Regions from separate parts of the Kitasatospora sp. NBC_01287 genome, predicted to be linked through region 3. Evidence: riboswitches for the same ligand, from Rfam matches in the RefSeq annotation. Region 3 holds a riboswitch; each other region holds the start of a gene.
What was found. Region 3 has a riboswitch for S-adenosylmethionine ahead of thrC (threonine synthase). Riboswitches for the same ligand answer to the same signal wherever they lie in the genome.
Positions count from the first base shown of each region.

Region 1: linked by a shared signal. The riboswitch ahead of OG455_RS29250 (aminotransferase class V-fold PLP-dependent enzyme) and the one ahead of thrC (threonine synthase) in region 3 are both predicted to bind S-adenosylmethionine.
Region 2: linked by a shared signal. The riboswitch ahead of OG455_RS39620 (amino acid ABC transporter permease) and the one ahead of thrC (threonine synthase) in region 3 are both predicted to bind S-adenosylmethionine.

Region 1 covers NZ_JAPEPB010000001.1:6,687,544-6,693,264, forward strand. The annotation lists gene OG455_RS29240 (hypothetical protein) at 402-827, shown strand; gene trpD (anthranilate phosphoribosyltransferase) at 985-2,058, shown strand; SAM riboswitch class IV at 2,173-2,292, shown strand; gene OG455_RS29250 (aminotransferase class V-fold PLP-dependent enzyme) at 2,343-3,719, shown strand; gene OG455_RS29255 (Lrp/AsnC ligand binding domain-containing protein) at 3,727-4,008, opposite strand; gene OG455_RS29260 (rhomboid family intramembrane serine protease) at 4,005-4,808, opposite strand; gene OG455_RS29265 (hypothetical protein) at 5,008-5,277, shown strand; gene OG455_RS29270 (NYN domain-containing protein) at 5,455-5,721, shown strand, end outside.
Region 2 covers NZ_JAPEPB010000002.1:590,020-595,740, reverse strand. The annotation lists partial or broken gene OG455_RS39640 (NtaA/DmoA family FMN-dependent monooxygenase) at 1-615, opposite strand, end outside; gene OG455_RS39635 (LLM class flavin-dependent oxidoreductase) at 651-1,880, opposite strand; gene OG455_RS42310 (putative leader peptide) at 2,204-2,368, opposite strand; gene OG455_RS39630 (GNAT family N-acetyltransferase) at 2,464-3,240, opposite strand; SAM riboswitch class IV at 3,738-3,847, shown strand; gene OG455_RS39625 (putative leader peptide) at 3,807-3,992, shown strand; gene OG455_RS39620 (amino acid ABC transporter permease) at 4,277-5,356, shown strand; gene OG455_RS39615 (amino acid ABC transporter ATP-binding protein) at 5,428-5,721, shown strand, end outside.
Region 3 covers NZ_JAPEPB010000001.1:4,206,979-4,212,699, forward strand. The annotation lists gene groL (chaperonin GroEL) at 1-295, opposite strand, end outside; gene OG455_RS17805 (cold-shock protein) at 613-816, opposite strand; gene OG455_RS17810 (ubiquitin-like small modifier protein 1) at 1,362-1,640, opposite strand; gene thrC (threonine synthase) at 1,745-3,028, opposite strand; SAM riboswitch class I at 3,046-3,175, opposite strand; gene OG455_RS17820 (glucosyl-3-phosphoglycerate synthase) at 3,327-4,349, shown strand; gene OG455_RS17825 (trehalose-6-phosphate synthase) at 4,396-5,721, shown strand, end outside.

The DNA of each region.
Region 1 (5,721 bases), 2.5 Mb from region 3:
TCTTCACGTCGGGGGGTCTCCCTCGGAGTGTCCGGTGCGTGCGGTATGCCCGGATGGCTGTGCGGCGGGCCGTGCGTACCCGGTGCGCGGCCGTTGGCGAGGGCTTTCCGAGCGCCGGTGCGACTTTTCTGACGAGGCGTGGGGTGCGGCCACCCGTTCGCGTGGCGCGTCCTGACGGCGTGCGGAGCGCGGATGCGGTAGCGCTCTGGGCCGTCCGGGTGGACTGTGACCCCGGGGGTGACGCCGCCTAGACCGCTCGGGTGAAGGCCCCGCGCGGGCCGAGGTGATCTTCGGACCGGACGGGATGCGGAAGAGATCGCGCCAGTCGCCCTCCGGACGCGGTGATCGGGAGTAGCATCCGGAGGTGCTGGACGTGGTCTGGATCACATGGGAGCAGGTCGATGGCGACGCACACGAGTGACGAGACGCTCACCGTTCTCGTTTACAGCGATGACCGCAACACCAGGGCGCAGGTCACCTCGGCGCTCGGCAGCCGTCCGGCCGCCGACCTGCCGGCGGTCGACTACCTGGAGTGCGCCACGGTGCCGGCCGTGCTGCGGGCGCTGGAGAAGGGCGGCGTGGACCTCTGCGTCCTCGACGGTGAAGCGGTGCCGGCCGGCGGCCTGGGGCTGGCCAGGCAGGTGAAGGACGAGATCTACGGCTGCCCGCCGGTGCTGGTGCTGATCGGCCGGCCGCAGGACACCTGGCTGGCCGCCTGGAGCCGGGCCGACGCGGCGATCTCGCAGCCGGTGGACCCGGTCGCGCTCGCCGAGGCGGTGGCCACGCTGCTGCGGGCCAGGGTCGAGGCGCGCACCCTGGCGCGCTGACCGGTCCGGTCGGAGCTGGACAGGCGGCCGCTCCCTCGCGGGGCGGCCGTCTCAGCAGGAGAGAAGGGCTGCCGCGGGTGCCGCGGCGGCCCTTCGCCGGTCGCTAGGCTGGCCGCATCCCTCAGTGACGAACACCGGATGCGAGCTGGAGTCGGCCATGGTGAATGTGAACCCTGCGAACGGCGGTAGCGACCCCGTGCAGGTGGTCCGCACCTGGCCCGACCTGCTGAGCACCCTGCTCGACGGAGCCGATCTCTCCCAGCAGGACACCGCCTGGGCGATGGACCGGATCATGAGCGGTGAGGCCAGCCCGGTGCAGGTGGCCGGCTTCATGGTCGCGCTGCGGGCCAAGGGCGAGACGGTGGCGGAGATCGCCGGACTGGTCGAGGCGATGTACGCGCACGCCGAGCCGCTGCACATTCCCGGCCCCGCCGTGGACATCGTCGGCACCGGCGGCGACCGGGCGAAGACCGTCAACATCTCCACCATGTCGGCCATCGTGGCGGCGGCGGCCGGGGCCAAGGTGGTCAAGCACGGCAACCGGGCGGCTTCCTCGGCCAGCGGCTCCTCCGACGTCCTGGAGCGGCTGGGGATCCGGCTGGACCTGAGCGCCCGGCGGGTGGCCGAGGTGGCCGAGGAGGTCGGCCTCACCTTCTGCTTCGCGGCCAAGTTCCATCCGGCGATGCGGCACGCCGCCCCGGCCCGCCGGGACCTCGGGGTGGCCACCGCCTTCAACATCCTGGGGCCGCTGACCAACCCGGCCCACGTCACCGCGCACGCGGTCGGCTGCTTCGACACCCGGCTGGCGGGCCTGATCGCCGGGGTGCTGGCCGAGCGCGGCTCCTCGGCGCTGGTCTTCCGCGGCGAAGACGGGCTGGACGAGCTCACCGTCTGCGCCACCTCACGGGTCTGGGTGGTGCGGCAGGGGAGCGTCACCGAGACCGTGCTCGACCCGCGCGAGCTGGGCATCGAGCTGGTGGGCATCGAGGAGCTGCGCGGCGCGGACGCCGAGTACAACGCGGGCGTGGCGCGGCGGGTGCTGGCCGGCGAGCGCGGTCCGGTGCGCGACGCGGTGGTGCTGAACTCGGCGGCGGCGCTGGTCGCGCTGGAGCTGACCGGGGCACCGCTGGTCGAGCAGTTGGCCGCCGCGATGACCCGCACCACCGAGGCGATCGACTCCGGAGCGGCGCAGGACACGCTCAAGCGCTGGGCCGAGGCCACCGCGCGCTGACCCCCCGTCAACGCCGTCGCGCCCGCCGACCCCTGGGGTCGGCGGGCGCCCTGCTGTCCGCATGCTGGAACGTCGTTTGACCACGCTTCGGGCACTGACCTAGAGTCTGCGACAGGTCATGAGTGACAGCGCGACAAGCCCCAGCTTGCTGTCCGGCAACCCTCCGTCCGTGGCGGGGTGCCCTGGGTGAAGACCAGGCCAGGCGGCGACAGGTCCGCACGGCAAGCGCGGACCACCGGCATTGTCACACTCCCGGGGTCCTGACCCCGAAGGAGTGCACACCCATGTCCACCTCTGTCGACCTCTGCGCCCCGCTCGCCGTCCTCGGTGCCGATGTCCAGGTCCCGCTGGTCTCCGGTGAGAAGGTCGCCTACGCCGCCCTCGACTACGCGGCCAGCTCGCCGGCCCTGCAGCGGGTCTGGGACGAGGTCGCCGCCTACGCCCCGTACTACGGCAGCGTGCACCGCGGCGCCGGCTACCTCTCGCAGCTCTCCACCGACCTCTTCGAGCAGAGCCGGCGCACCGTCGCCGACTTCCTCGACCTGCGCGAGGGCGACCAGGTGGTCTTCACCCGGGCCACCACCGACTCGCTCAACCTGCTGGCGGGCGCGCTGCCCGCGGGCACCCGGGTCTACGCCTTCGAGACCGAGCACCACGCCTCGCTGCTGCCCTGGGCCCAGGCCGGCCTGCCGGTCAGCTACCTGCGGGCACCGCGCTCGCCCGAGGAGGCGGTGGCCGCGCTCGCCGAGGCGCTGGCGGCCTCCAACCCGGCCGAGCAGGCCGGCCCGCGGCTGCTCTGCGTCACCGGCGCCTCCAACGTCACCGGCGAGCTGTGGCCGGTGGCCGAGCTGACCCGGGTCGCGCACCAGCACGGTGCGCGGGTGGTGCTGGACGCCGCGCAGCTGGCCCCGCACCACCGGGTCTCGGTGCGCGAGCTGGACGTGGACTGGGTCGCCTTCTCCGGCCACAAGCTCTACGCCCCGTTCGGCGCGGGTGTGCTGGCCGGGCGCAGCGACTGGCTGGACGCGGCCGAGCCCTACCTGGCCGGCGGCGGCGCCTCGCGCACGGTGGCCCGGGAGGCGGACGGCTCGGTGGCGGTGGAGTGGCACCAGGGCCCGGCGCGGCACGAGGCCGGCTCGCCGAACGTGATCGGCGCCTATGCCATCGCCGCCGCCTGTCGGGCGCTGACCGAGGCCGGCTTCGAGGCGCTCCAGGCGCGCGAGCAGCGGCTGATCGAGCGGCTGACGGCCGGCCTGGCCGAGATCCCCGAGGTCCAGGTGCTCAGCCTGTTCGGCACCGGGGCGGCCCGGGTCGGCGTGCTCTCCTTCGTGGTGCGGGGCTGGAACAGCTCGCACTTCTCGGCGGCGCTCTCGGCCGAGTACGGGATCGGGGTGCGGGACGGCCTGTTCTGCGCGCACCCGCTGGTGCGCACGCTGCTCGGCGGCGAGTCGCCGGCCGGCCAGGTCTCGGAGTGCGGGGCGCCTGAGCCCTCGCTGCCGGGGGAGCGCAGCCTGAACGCGATCCGGGTCAGCTTCGGGGCCGGCACCCCCGAGGAGCACATCGAGCGGTTCCTGGGCGCGGTGCGCGAGCTGGTCAGCGACGGCGCCCGGTGGAACTACCGCAACGAGGGCGGGCGCTGCGTCGCCGACACCCGGCGCTGAGCGGGCGTCAGCCGTCCAGGCCGAGCGCGAACGCGGCCTCCAGGTCGTGCTGCGAGTAGGTCCGGAAGGCGATCTGGGTCTCGGTGTGCGCGACCCCGGGCACCTTGTTGAGCCGGCCGGGGATCACGTCGGCCAGGTCGTCGTGGCGGCGCACCCGCACCATGGCGACCAGGTCGTAGCCACCGGTGACCGAGTAGACCTCACTGACCCCCTCGATCGCGGCGATCGCCTCGGCGATCTCCGGGATCTGGTCGACGCTGGTCCTGATGAGCACGATGGCGGTGATCACGGTTGGGCTCCTGGGCTGGGGCTCCCCCCGGTCGGGGGCCGGGGGAGGATGGGGCCAGGGTATCCGGCGCGCCTTCCCGCCACCCACAGGGCCAGGAAGCCGGCACTGAAGCCGATCACATGGGCCAGGTAGGCGACCCCGCTGCCGACCTGGCGCACCGACCACCACTGGACGGCGAACCAGAGGCCGAGCACCAGCCAGGCGGGCAGCCGCAGCGGCAGGAAGAGCAGCGCCGGGACCAGCGCCGTCACCCTGGCCCGCGGGTAGAGGCGCAGATAGCCGCCGAGCACCCCGGCGATCGCGCCCGAGGCGCCGACCAGTGGGCGCAGCGAGTCCGGGCCGTGTCCGCCCAGGGCCGCGTAGCCGTACCCGGCCAGCACGCCGACGGCCAGGTAGAAGAGGAGGAAGCGCACCCGGCCGAAGCGCTCCTCGACGCCGGCGCCGAAGATGAAGAGGAAGAGCATGTTGCCCAGCAGGTGCAGCCAGCCGCCGTGCACGAAGAGCGAGGTGAGCACGGAGAGGGCCGGCACCTTGTGCGGAGTGGCCAGCAGCGGGCAGCCGGGCACCGGAGGAGTGAGCGCGGCCAGCTGGGCGGGGCTCAGCGGACGGTTGCTCAGCAGCTCGGCGGGGACCGCCCCCCAGCGCTGCTGGTAGTGCTGGGCGGCGCAGGCGCGCGCGGCCTCGGTCGCGCCGTACCGGGGGTTGACCCCGCTGGGGCCGGCCAGGAAGACCAGGCAGTTGAGCGCGATCAGGAGGTAGGTGACGAGCGGGGCGGGCTCGTCGGAGCGCTGGTCTGCCATGGCGCATCCATTCCGCGCCGGTGCGGCCGTGACACCGGGGTGTACGGCGAGCGGGTGAGCCTGCGCGCAGGCGTTCGAGAGGGCGGGAGCGCTGGTGGGAACCGGTATCCGGTGCCCGCCGTCTCAGCATCAGGCCCTAGGCTTGAGACCTGGCCGGCACACAGGCCCGGACCAGGTACCAGCCGAGAGGACCCCGCCCATGCCCGTCCCCGCGCCCACCGCCGAGACCCGCTGGCGCTGCACGCTCTGCGGCAACCTCACCCGTTTCGACGTGACCCGCTCCTCCCGGGTGGTCGAGTACCTGCACCTCGACCTGGCGGGCGAGCCCAAGGTGGAGGAGACCGAGGTGCTCAGCGAGACGCTGGAGTCGATCCGCTGCCGCTGGTGCAACGCGGTCGACCAGGTCGAGCTGGTGGCCCGGCCCGACGCCGGGGGCCCCGCCGCGGACCAGGCCGAGCAGGCGGGCTGAGCGGGCGGGCTGAGCGGGCGCCCGACCGGGCACCCGCCGAAAACGGGCACTGCTGAAAAACAGCGGCCGCGCACGCGACAATTGCACCGGGTGACAGTCACCGGGCGGTGAGTCAGGACGCCCCGGCCCGCGGGGGCCGGGGCAGCCGCGCAGATCAGGATCGGAGCCGAGGACGCGATGGACGCAGCCAGGGAGGCCGCGGAGCCGCAGGGGCCACAGCCCACTGCCGGTGATCCGGCGACGCTGTCGGCGGATGTCGCGGTCGGCGCGGACGCTTCGCACACCGAGGGCGCTTCGGACGCCTCGGACACCGCGATCGCCGCGACCGCCTCGGGGGAAGCCGCGGGCAGCACCGTCCCGGAGGGCGAGGAGGCCGGCCAGGAGGCAGCGGCGGCGGCCGAGCAGTTGGACCGCCCGCTGCCCGAGGGGGTGCGCCGACGCGTG
Region 2 (5,721 bases), on a different contig from region 3:
GTCGAAGCGCCCGGTGATGTCGAACTGGCTGACGTGGTGGTCGAAGGCGCCAGCTTGCGGATCGCGCAGGAAGACCCCGGAAGCCTGGTCGGCGGCTATCTCGTCGCCGCGCCAGGAGTCGAACAACTCCCAGGTGGCGGCGAGGAACTGCTGCGCGCGCAGGTAGCGGTCCCGTTCGGCCAGGAAGCCGCCGCGCCGGAAGTTCTGGCCGGTGAACTCGTCCCAGGAGGTGACCACGTTCCAGGCGGCCCGGCCGGCCGAGAGGTGGTCGAGCGAGGCGAACTGCCTTGCCACCTCGTAGGGTTCGTTGAAGGTGGAGTTGATCGTCCCCGCCAGCCCGAGCCGCTCGGTGACCGCGGCCAGTGCGGCCAGCACGGTGAGCGTGTCCGGTCGGCCGACCACGTCGAGGTCGTAGATCCGGTCGTTCTGCTCGCGCAGGCGCAGCCCTTCGGCCAGGAAGAGGAAGTCGAACTTGGCCCGCTCCGCCGTCCGCGCCAGCTCGACGAAGGAGCTGAACTCGATCTGGCTCCCGGCGGCCGGGTCGCTCCAGACGGTGGTGTTGTTCACGCCGGGGAAGTGCGCGGCGAGGTGGATCTGCTTGCGTGGCTTGCTCATCGCGATGGGTCCCTGTGGTCTGGGCCGGGCGGGCGTCAGTGGGTGGCGCCGGCGGTGGCGGCCGCGGCGGCGTAGCGGTTGGCGGGGCGCGGCAGGCCGAGCAGACCGCGCAGCGTGCCGCCCTGGTACGAGGTGCGGAAGGCGCCGCGGCGCTGCAGCTCCGGGACCAGGCGCCGGGTGACCTGCTCCAGGTCGTGCGGCACGGTGGCCGGGCGCAGCCGGAAGCCGGACAGCCCGGCCCGCGCCCAGTCCTGCAGCAGGTCGGCCAGCTCACCGGGCGTGCCGGTGAACACGTGGGCGTCACTGGCGAATTCGGCGCCCGCCACCTCGTCCAACCGGGCCTTGCGGGCGGCGGCCGCGCCCGGGGCGTCGTCGAGGAAGACCACGAGGTCGCCCAGCACGTGCACCGTCTCGCCGTCGCGTCCGGCGGCGGCCTGCTCGGCGCGGATCGCGGCGAGCTGGGCGCCGGCCTGGGCGGCGTCGCGCGGGGTGACGAAGCCCAGGTCGGCCGCGCGGGCGACCAAGCGGTAGGGGACGGTGTCGTGCGCCAGGGCGGCCACGATCGGCTGGCCCTGCGGCGGGCGCGGCGTGATCGAAGGGCCCTTGACGCTGAACTTCGCGCCCTGGAAGTCGATGTAGTGCAGCTTGTCGCGGTCGATGAAGCGCCCGGTGGCGGCGTCGCGGATCTCCGCGTCGTCCTCCCAGCTGTCCCAGAGCCGCCGCACCACCTCGACGTAGTCGCGGGCCTCGTCGAACAGCTCGGTGACCAGGGCCTGCACCTCCGGTGCGGCCAGGTCCGCGAAGGAGAAGGGGGGTAGCGTCCGGCGGCCGAAGTGCGCGGCCTCGTCGGCCCGCGCCGAGACCTTCACCCGGACCCCGGCCCGCCCGCCGCTCACGTAGTCGAGGGTGGCGATGGCCTTGGAGAGGTGGAACGGTTCGGTGTGGGTGACCACGGCGGTGGGCAGCAGGCCGATGTGCCGGGTCAGCGGGGCCACCCGGGCGGCGATCAGCACCGCGTCCAGTCGGCCCCTGACCTGGTCGGTGCGGTCGTCGGGTGCCGAGGGGTCGGCGGACTGCAGGCTGAGCGAGTCCTCGATCGTCACGAAGTCCAGCAGGCCGCGCTCGGCCTCGGTGACCAGGTCGGTCCAGTAGCCGGCCGTGAACAGCTCGCCCGGCCGGGCGTCGGGCTCCCGCCAGGCGGCGGGGTGCCAGCCGGCGCCGTCGAGGGCGAGCGCCAGGTGGAGGGCGGGATGCGGTTGGGCCATGGACGGAGTCGCTTCCTGCTCGGTGGGCCGCCGCACGGGCGGGACGGCCGCGGGCGTGCCTCGGGGCGGCAGCGCGCGCGATGGGCGCGGTGCGCTGCGGGGGCACGGGTGGTGTGGGCGTGCGGGGAGTACGGGTGCGGGGAGGCGGCGTGCGAAGGGTCGGCGTGCGAGGAGTCGGCAGGCCTGGGCGTCAGGGCGCCGGGGAGCACCTGGAGGTCAACGGACCCGGGACGCGAGGGCGGCCCCGGTGCTGACAGTGGTGTCGGCGGCGGTGCCGGCGCACGCGGCCGGGACGTGGGGCCCGCAGGCGGGCCGGTGGTGCGTCAGGCCGGACACAGGGCGCTGGCGACACGCTGCAGGTCGATGTGCCGGCGCGAGTAGGCACCAGTGGCCCGACGCGCGATCAGGCAGCGGCCGCAGGAGTGGAGTTCGGCTCCCGGGCGTGCGTCCAGCGGTCTCGTCCTCGTCACCTGCGCCGCACCCCCCATCGCCTCGTCACCTCGTCAGCTGCGTGCACCGTATAACCGCCCCGGTGGCGAAAACAATCCCCGTCGGTTCGGGACGAATCGCGAGGCCCCGGCGGTCAGGGGCGCGCCTCGGGCCCGGTGGCGGGGACCCGGACGGAGCGGAAGCCGACCCGGCGGCGCAGTTCGAAGCCGAGGGACTCGTAGAGCCGGATCGCGTCGGTGTTGCTCGCGGCCGCGTGCAGGAACGGCGTCTCGCCCCGGGCCCGGATGCCGGCCGCGACCGCGTGCACCAGCCGGGTGGCCAGCCCCTGCCCGCGGTGGCCCTCGGCCGTGCAGACGGCGCTGATCTCGGTCCAGCCCGGCGGGTGCAGTCGCTCACCGGCCATCGCCACCAGCACACCGCCGCGCCGGATCCCGAGGTAGTGGCCGAGCGCGATGGTGCGCGGCAGGAACGGGCCGGGCTTGGCCCGCTCCACCAGCGCGAGCATCTCCGGCACATCGGCCGGACCCAGCGGGATGGCCTCGTCGTCGGGCGCGGCGGCGACGCCCGCGTCCACCAGTTGGACCCCGGCGAGGTCCATCACGACCTCCCACCCCGCGGGAGCGGAGCCCAGGATCCCCGTCACCGGCACCACGGCGCCGGGCCCGAAGAGCGCGGCCACGTCGCGCCAGGTCTGCTCGTCCGGCCGTTCCGGCAGGGCGGCGAACGGCGAGACGTCGACCGGGTAGCGGAGCACCTCGCCGCGCCGCTCGGCCAGGTGCGCGTGCGCCCCCAGCAGGGCGGCGCGGACGGGGTTGTCCAGCGGGTGCGGGGCGGCGGGCGGGACGGGGTGCCCCGGACCTGGTGCGGCGTCGGCGTCGGCGGTGAGCAGGTGGGAGGTGGGCGTGGGCATGCGGTTCCACTCCTCGGTGTCTTCTCGAAGGTGCTGGGGCGGCGCCGGCCCACCCTCGCGGATCGCGAAGGGCGTTGTCGGCGGCTGGAGTTGCGGGGGTTCGCGGAAGGCATCCGCGTCGCGGTAGTTCCCGCGCGGTCGGGGGCGGATGCGTCAGGTCACCGGTGGGTCGGCGTCAGGTCGGCGGCCGGAACGGCGGCGGATCACCGGCGGGTCGGTGGCGGGTCGGTGGCGACGCGGGTCGGTGGCGACGCGGGTCAGCGGCGACAGAGGCCGGTCGGCGCCCCGGTGTTGTCCAGCCAGCGCCGCCGCACCAGTGCCGGGCAGGCCAAGCGCGGCCATCCGGAACGCAGTTGGCGTGTGCTCATACCCGGCCTGTCTGGATCGGTACCACGGGGAGGAACAACCGTACCGCTCGTGTCCGTGCTGGTCGGATGCGACCTCCACCACACCGGTGGGGATTGCCCAGGGCCGGGCGAGCGGTTAACGTGAGCCCCGGTCATGAGCGTCAGCGTCAAGCCCTGGCTCGCTGACCGGCAACCCTCGTCCGCGGTGGGGTGCTCCAGGTGACGACCCGACAGGACGAGGTGTCCGGTAAGCGCGCGGCCCACGGGCCAGGCAACTGGGAGGTGATCGACATGCACGCACGGCACCGCAGCACGACGCCGCGCCCGCACGGGTCCTTCCAGGCCCGGGTCGCCCGGCGCCACGTCGATCTGCTCCGGGTGAGCAGCGCCCTCTGTCGCGGTTGAGCGACGCCGGCCCCGTGCCGCCGCTGACCTGACCGGAGCCGACCTGAGCTGCTTCGACCTGACCTGACCTGGTTCCGCCGGGTCCGACCCGGTCCGGTCCGGTCCGTCCGACCTCTGCCCGGCCCTGCCCCGACCTGAGTGTCGGCCGAAGGCCGGTGCCCCGCCGAACCGCCGCCGCGCAGGCGCGGTCGGGCCGATCACCCGTACCCCGGCCGCACCCGCGGCGCACGGTCCAGGGTGCCCTCCGATGCCCGGGTTTCCTCGACCCCGCTGGAGCTCCTCCGATGAACGAACCACCCCCCTCCCTCCTCACAGGCGCCCGAGGGCCGTCCGGCCTCGGGCTCGCCCCCGGGTCCGCGGTGGCCTCCGGGTCCGTGCCGGCGCCGACCTCGCCGGGGTCCGCTGCCGAACAGTCCACCACCCAACGGCCCACCGCCGAGCGGCCGCTGCCCGCGGAGCGGGTGATCCCGCTGCGCCATCCCGGCCGGTGGCTGGCGACCGCGGTGGTCGTCGTGCTGGTCGCGCAGTTCGCCCACGGCCTGGTGACCAACCCGTTCTACCAGTGGGACCGGTTCCGCTACTGGTTCGTCCGTCCGGTGATCATGAACGGGCTGGTCGTCACCCTGGAGGTCACGGCGCTGAGCGCGGTGCTCGGGCTCGTGGGCGGCATCCTGCTGGCACTGGGCCGCCTGTCGAAGAGCCCGGTGCTGCGGGCGGTCAGCTGGACGTACGTCTGGCTCTTCCGCTCGGTGCCGCTGATCGTGGTCCTGCTGATCCTCTACAACGCCAGCGCGCTGTACCGCACGCTGAGCCTGGGTGTGCCGTTCGGGCCGGGCTTCGTGCACTTCGACGAATCGGCCCTGGCCACCGACCTGGTGGTGGCGACCGTCGGCCTGAGCCTCAACGAGGCCGCCTACGCCTGCGAGGTGGTCAGGGCCGGGATCCTCTCGGTCGACCAGGGCCAGCACGAGGCGGCCGCGGCTCTCGGGCTGCCCAGGCGCTACCAGTTCACCCGGATCATCCTGCCCCAGGCGCTGCGGGCCATCGTCCCCTCCTACGTCAACCAGCTGATCGGGCTGATCAAGGGCACCTCGCTGGTCTTCTACGTCTCGCTGCTGGACCTCTTCGGCGAGGTCCAGAGCATGGGCAGCACCTACCCGGGGGACGTGGTGCCGCTGCTGATGGTGGCCACCGTCTGGTACGTGCTGCTGACCAGCGTCGTGTCGGTCGCGCAGTACTACGTGGAGCGCCACTACTCGCGCGGCGCGCTGCGCACCGTCCCACCGACGCCCCTGCAGCGGCTGCGGGCGGGCCTGCGCGAGCTGCGGACCCGCGCCACCGAGTCCGGGGCGGTGCGCGGATGAGCGCCGTGACGTCGAACGGGAGGGGCGGGGTCGTGAACGCGGTCGGGACGGAGGTGATCGAGGCCGATGAGGTGCGGCCGGCGGCGGTCCAGGTCCACGGCGTGCACAAGTGGTACGGCACGCACCGTGCGCTCGACGCCGTGGACCTGACCGTGGAGGCCGGGCAGGTCGCGGTGATCCTGGGACCGTCCGGGTCGGGCAAGTCGACGCTGCTGCGCACGATCAACCACCTGGAGAAGCCGGACGCGGGCCACGTCAGCGTCAGCGGTGAGCTGATCGGCGTGCGCCGGCAGGGCACCCGGCTCAAGGAGCTGAGCGAACGGGCGATCCTGGCCCAGCGTGGCCGGATCGGCTTCGTGTTCCAG
Region 3 (5,721 bases):
CCAGGGCCTGGGCCAGCACGGTCGCGGTGGTGGTGCCGTCGCCAGCGACGTCGTCCGTCTTCTTGGCGACCTCCTTGACGAGCTCCGCGCCGATCTTCTCGTAGGGGTCCTCGAGCTCGATCTCCTTGGCGATGGAGACACCGTCGTTGGTGATCGTGGGGGCGCCCCACTTCTTCTCAAGGACGACGTTGCGGCCCTTGGGGCCCAGCGTCACCTTGACGGCGTCGGCAAGCTGGTTCATGCCGCGCTCAAGGCCGCGGCGAGCTTCCTCGTCAAACGCGATGATCTTGGCCATCGGAAGTGGTCCTCCAGGACACGTCGACTGCTCGGACCGGTGGCGCCCGCGACGGACGGCCCTGGTGTGCGGGGGGCCTGTCCCCTACCGCTCCCGGGGGCCTCACCGACCCGGTCCGTTGTCACTCTCAAGCTGTGAGTGCTAACGCCAATGATTAGCACTCCGGCATGGCGAGTGCAAGCTCCTTCGACGAGCCGACCGCAACCGGGCTCGAACGAACGGCAGGCCCGCAGCCCGCCCCGAGGTCGGGGACGGGATACGGGCCTGCCGCTGAACCACCAGCTCGGTGAGAGCCGAGGCTCCGAGGTTCGGAAAGGTCAGACCGCCGCGCGGACCATGTCCGCCTGCGGGCCCTTCTGCCCCTGGGAGATCTCGAACTCGACCCGCTGGCCCTCTTCAAGGGTGCGGTAGCCGTCCATCTGGATCGCGCTGTAGTGGACGAACACGTCCGCACCACCGTCGACCGCGATGAAGCCGTAGCCCTTCTCCGCGTTGAACCACTTGACGGTGCCCTGAGCCATTCCGAACTCCCCTAGTGCTGTGCTGGCCCTTCACGCACCCGCAGGTCACGGGCACGGGTCTGGCAGAGATGCCCGAGGAAACCCCCCTGGGCGCGCCCCTGCGTGCCGCACCGCCCCACCCCCGGAAGCCAGTTGGCGCCGACGGAGCAGGTGAATGCATCGACCGCGGCTGAATGTATCCGCATCGGCGCCCTGTGCAACAGGCCCACTGGACGCCAATTCGACCGGGGCGCCAAGGGATAGCAAGGGAGGAATGCGACAGAGCTCGCCATTTCGGTCCGGACATAGCGGACGAAACTCACGAATAGTCCAAAGAATTCTGACGAGTCGCCGACATGATTCAGGCGATACCTCGGCAGATGGCGTCTCAGGAGCCGGACAGCGCGAGCGGTACTCCAGCGCCGGGGCCGTCCCCGGGAGCCGGGAACAGCCTATGCCCTGCGGATGGCCGCCACGGACACGGCGCGGGGCGCCACGCCGAGCGCCGGATGTCCGGCACCGGGCACGACGCCCCGCTGACCCGCGCGACGGGCGCTGACCGGTCGTCAGCAGCCGCCCGCCACCGCCGGGATGATCGAGACCCCGGCGCCGTCCTCGACCCCGGTGGCCAGGCCCTCGGCGAACCGCACGTCGTCGTCGTTCACGTAGACGTTGACGAAACGGCGCAGCTTGCCGCTCTCGTCCAGGATCCGCTGGCCGATGCCGGGGTGGTTCTTCTCCAGGTCGGCGATGACCTCCTGCAGGGTGGCGCCCTCGGCGCTCACCTCGGCCCGGCCGTCGGTGTAGGTGCGCAGGATGGTCGGGATGCGGACGTTGGCGCTCATGGGGGTTGCTCCTCGCGGTGACGGAAGGCCGGGCGGCCGGGCAGGCCGGCGTGCTGGCGTGCTGGCGTGCTGACTGGCTGACTGGCTGGCGGGCTGACTGGTGGTCAGGAGGCCAGGCCGGCGGCCCGGAAGGACTCCAGGGTCGGCCGGATGGTGGCGGTCAGGCCGGCGTCGGCCACCGCGTCCAGCGTCTTCAGGCCGTCCCCGGTGTTGATCGCGACGGTCTCCTTGGCCGGGTCCAGCAGGCCGTTCTCGACCAGCTTCCTGAGCACGCCGATGGTCACCCCGCCCGCCGTCTCGGCGAAGATCCCCTCGGTCCTGGCCAGCAGCCTGATCGCGTCCACCACCTCGGCGTCGGTGACGTCCTCGACCGCGCCGCCGGTACGCCGGGCGATGTCCAGCACGTACGGGCCGTCGGCCGGGTTGCCGATCGCCAGCGACTTGGCGATGGTGTCCGGCTTGACCGGGCGGATCACGTCACGGCCGGCCTTGAAGGCCGCCGAGACCGGCGAGCAGCCGGCCGCCTGGGCCCCGAAGATCTTGTAGGGCCGGTCCTCGACCAGGCCCAGCTTGATCAGCTCCTGCAGCCCCTTGTCGATCTTGGTGAGCTGGGAGCCCGAGGCGATCGGGATCACCAGCTGCTCCGGCAGCCGCCAGCCGAGCTGCTCGCAGATCTCGTAGGCCAGGGTCTTGGAGCCCTCGCCGTAGTACGGGCGCAGGTTGACGTTGACGAAGCCCCAGCCCTCACCGGCCGGGTCGCCGATCAGCTCGGAGCAGAAGCGGTTCACATCGTCGTAGTTGCCCTCGATGCCGACCAGTTCGCCGCCGTAGACACCGGCCATCACGACCTTGCCCCGCTCCAGGTCGTGCGGGATGAAGACGCAGGACTTGAACCCGGCGCGGGCCGCGGCCGCGCCCACCGCGCCGGCCAGGTTGCCGGTGGATGAGCAGGAGAGGGTGGTGAAGTCGAAGGCGCGGGCGGCCTCGATGGCGCAGGCCACCACCCGGTCCTTGAAGGAGTGGGTGGGGTTGCCGGAGTCGTCCTTGACGTGCAGCTGAGCGGTGAAGCCGAGCTCGCGGCCCAGGTTGTCGGCCTTCACCAGCGGGGTCCAGCCCGGGTTGAGGTTGGGCTTGGCGGCGACGTCGGCGGGCACCGGCAGCAGCGGGGCGTAGCGCCAGATCGATGCCGGGCCGGCCTCGATCTGCTTGCGCAGCTGCTCGGCCTCGTAGCCGCCGAAGTCGTAGGCGATCTCCAGCGGGCCGAAGCACTCCAGGCAGGCGAAGCTGGGGCCGAGCGGGAACCGGGTGCCGCACTCGCGACAGGACAGCGCGGCGGCGGGGCCGAGGTCGACCGAAGGGACGGCGGGTGCGGGGGTAGCGGTAGCCATGGTGGCGGAGGCCTCTCTCCTCATCTTCCCCGTGACGCGGGCGCGCCACAGGACGGAATTGGCACCTGTCCCGCCGGGCCCCACGGGCCGGACGAGAAGGTTGCCGGGACGTCGACGGGCCGTTCCCTCAGTCCCTCTGGATGAGCTCTGTGAAGTTGTGGTCCTGCGCTGTGCTGGTCTTCCCTGGGGCCAACCCCGGCGTGCGAAGGTCTGACCGCAGTACGAAGACTGTATCCGAAGGCCGGGCACCTGGTCCCGACCGTCCGCAACGCGAGACGCGATGTACGAGGAGCGAGATTTGCCTGCCGAGCAGAACCCCGCGCCCCTTCCGGAGGTCGCCGACTGGCTACGCCGCCGGTCCTGGCGGGCGAGCGAGTGGTCGCCCGACCGACTGCTCGCCGCCAAGCGGGCCGCCGGGCCGGCCGGCACGGTGAGCGTGGTCCTGCCCGCGCTGGACGAGGAGTCCACGGTGGGCGACATCGTCGAGGTGATCCGGCGGGAGCTGATCGAGCGGCTGCCGCTGGTGGACGAGCTGGTGGTGGTCGACTCCGGGTCGGTGGACCGCACCGCCGAGGTGGCCGCGCGGGCCGGGGCCGCGGTGGTGCACCGGGACGAGGTCCTGCCCGACCTGCCGGCGGTGCCGGGCAAGGGCGAGGTGCTCTGGCGCTCGCTGCTGGTGACCAGCGGCTCGATCGTCTGCTTCATCGACGCCGACCTGCGCGAGTTCGACCCGGCCTTCGTCTGCGGCATCGTCGGACCGCTGCTCACCGAGCCCGACCTGCAACTGGTCAAGGCGATGTACGACCGGCCGCTGGAGACCGAGGGCGCGGTGGTGCCGGCCGGTGGCGGGCGGGTCACCGAGCTGGTCGCCCGCCCGCTGCTCAACCTGCACTGGCCCGAGCTGGCCGGCTTCGTGCAGCCGCTCGGCGGCGAGTACGCGGCCCGCCGCTCGCTGCTGGAGCGGCTGCACTTCCCGACCGGCTACGGGGTCGAACTCGGCCTGCTGGTGGACGCCCTGGAGCTGGTCGGACTGGACGCGCTGGCCCAGGTCGACGTCGGGGTGCGCCACCACCGCCACCAGGACAGCCAGGCGCTGGGCCGGATGGCCGCCACCATCTACCGCACCGCGCTGGAGCGGCTGGACCGCACCCACCGGCTGAAGGCCGCCGAGGACCTGGCCCGCCCGGTGCTCACCCAGTTCGACCGGGACGCGGACAGCCGGGAGTTCACCGCCCGCAGCCACCCGGTCACCGCGCTGGAGCGGCCCCCGATGATCGGGCTGGCGCAGTACCGGTCCCACCGCGAGCGCGGCCGGATGTGACCTAAGCCCTGGTTTGCGGCTCGCCCACCCCGGCAAGGTTGAACGTATGGCCGATCACACGACCACAGCGCGCGTCCTGGTGGCTTCCAATCGCGGCCCGGTCTCGTTCAGCAGTGCCCCGGACGGAACGCTGACCCTCAAGCGCGGCGGCGGCGGGCTGGTCTCGGGGCTCTCCGCGATCGACGACCCGAACACCGTCTGGGTCTGCGCCGCGCTCGGCCCGGCCGACCGGGAGGCCGTCGGGCGCTCTCCGCAGGGGCGGCTGGACCAGGGCGGCTTCGACGTCGGCGGACAGGCCGTCCGGATGCTGGACATCGATCCCGAGGTCTTCGACCACGCGTACAACGGCGTGGCCAACTCCACCCTCTGGTTCCTGCACCACATGCTCTACAACACCCCGACCGCCCCGGTCTTCGACGCGCACGCCGCCGAGCAGTGGGCCGCCTTCGAGACGTACAACGCCGCCTTCGCCCGGGCGCTGGCCGCCGAGGCCGCGCCCGGCGCGGCGGTGCTGGTGCAGGACTACCACCTGACCCTGGTGCCGGCCCTGCTCCGCGAGCTCCGCCCCGACCTGCGGATCAGCTACTTCCTGCACATCCCGTGGGCCCCGGCGGACTACTTCCGGCTGCTGCCGGACGCGCTGGCCGCCGCCGTGCTGACCGGCGTACTGGGCGCGGACCGGGCCGGCTTCCACACCCGCCGCTGGGCCGAGGCCTTCGCGGACTGCTGCGAACAGCTGCTGGACGCCAAGGTCGACCGGGCCGAGCTCTCGGTCAGCTACCAGGGCCGGACCACCAGGCTCGGCGTGCACGCGCTGGGTGCCGACGCCGACTTCCTGCGCGAGCGGTCCCACCGGGCGGACGTGGACGAGCGCCTCGCCGCCCTGCGCGCGGCGGTGGGCGGGCGCCGGACCATCGTGCGGGTGGACCGCACCGAGCTGAGCAAGAACATCGTCCGCGGCCTGCAGGCCTACCGGCACCTGCTGCGCAGCCGGCCCGAGTGGCGCGAGCGGGTGGTGCACATCGCCTTCGCCTACCCCTCCCGGCAGGACCTGGCCGAGTACCGCGACTACACCGCGGCCGTGCGGCGGATCAGCCAGGAGATCACCGAGGAGTTCGCCACCGACTCCTGGCAGCCGCTGATACTCCAGGTCGAGGACGACTTCGCCCGCTCGCTGGCCGCCTACCGGCTGGCCGACGTGGCACTGGTCAACCCGATCAGGGACGGGATGAACCTGGTCGCCAAGGAGGTCCCGGTGGTCTCCGACGCGGGCTGCGCGCTGGTGCTCTCCCGGGAGGCCGGCGCCCACGCGGAGCTGGCCCAGGACGCCCTGAGCATCAACCCCTACGACGTGGTGGGCACCGCCGAGGCG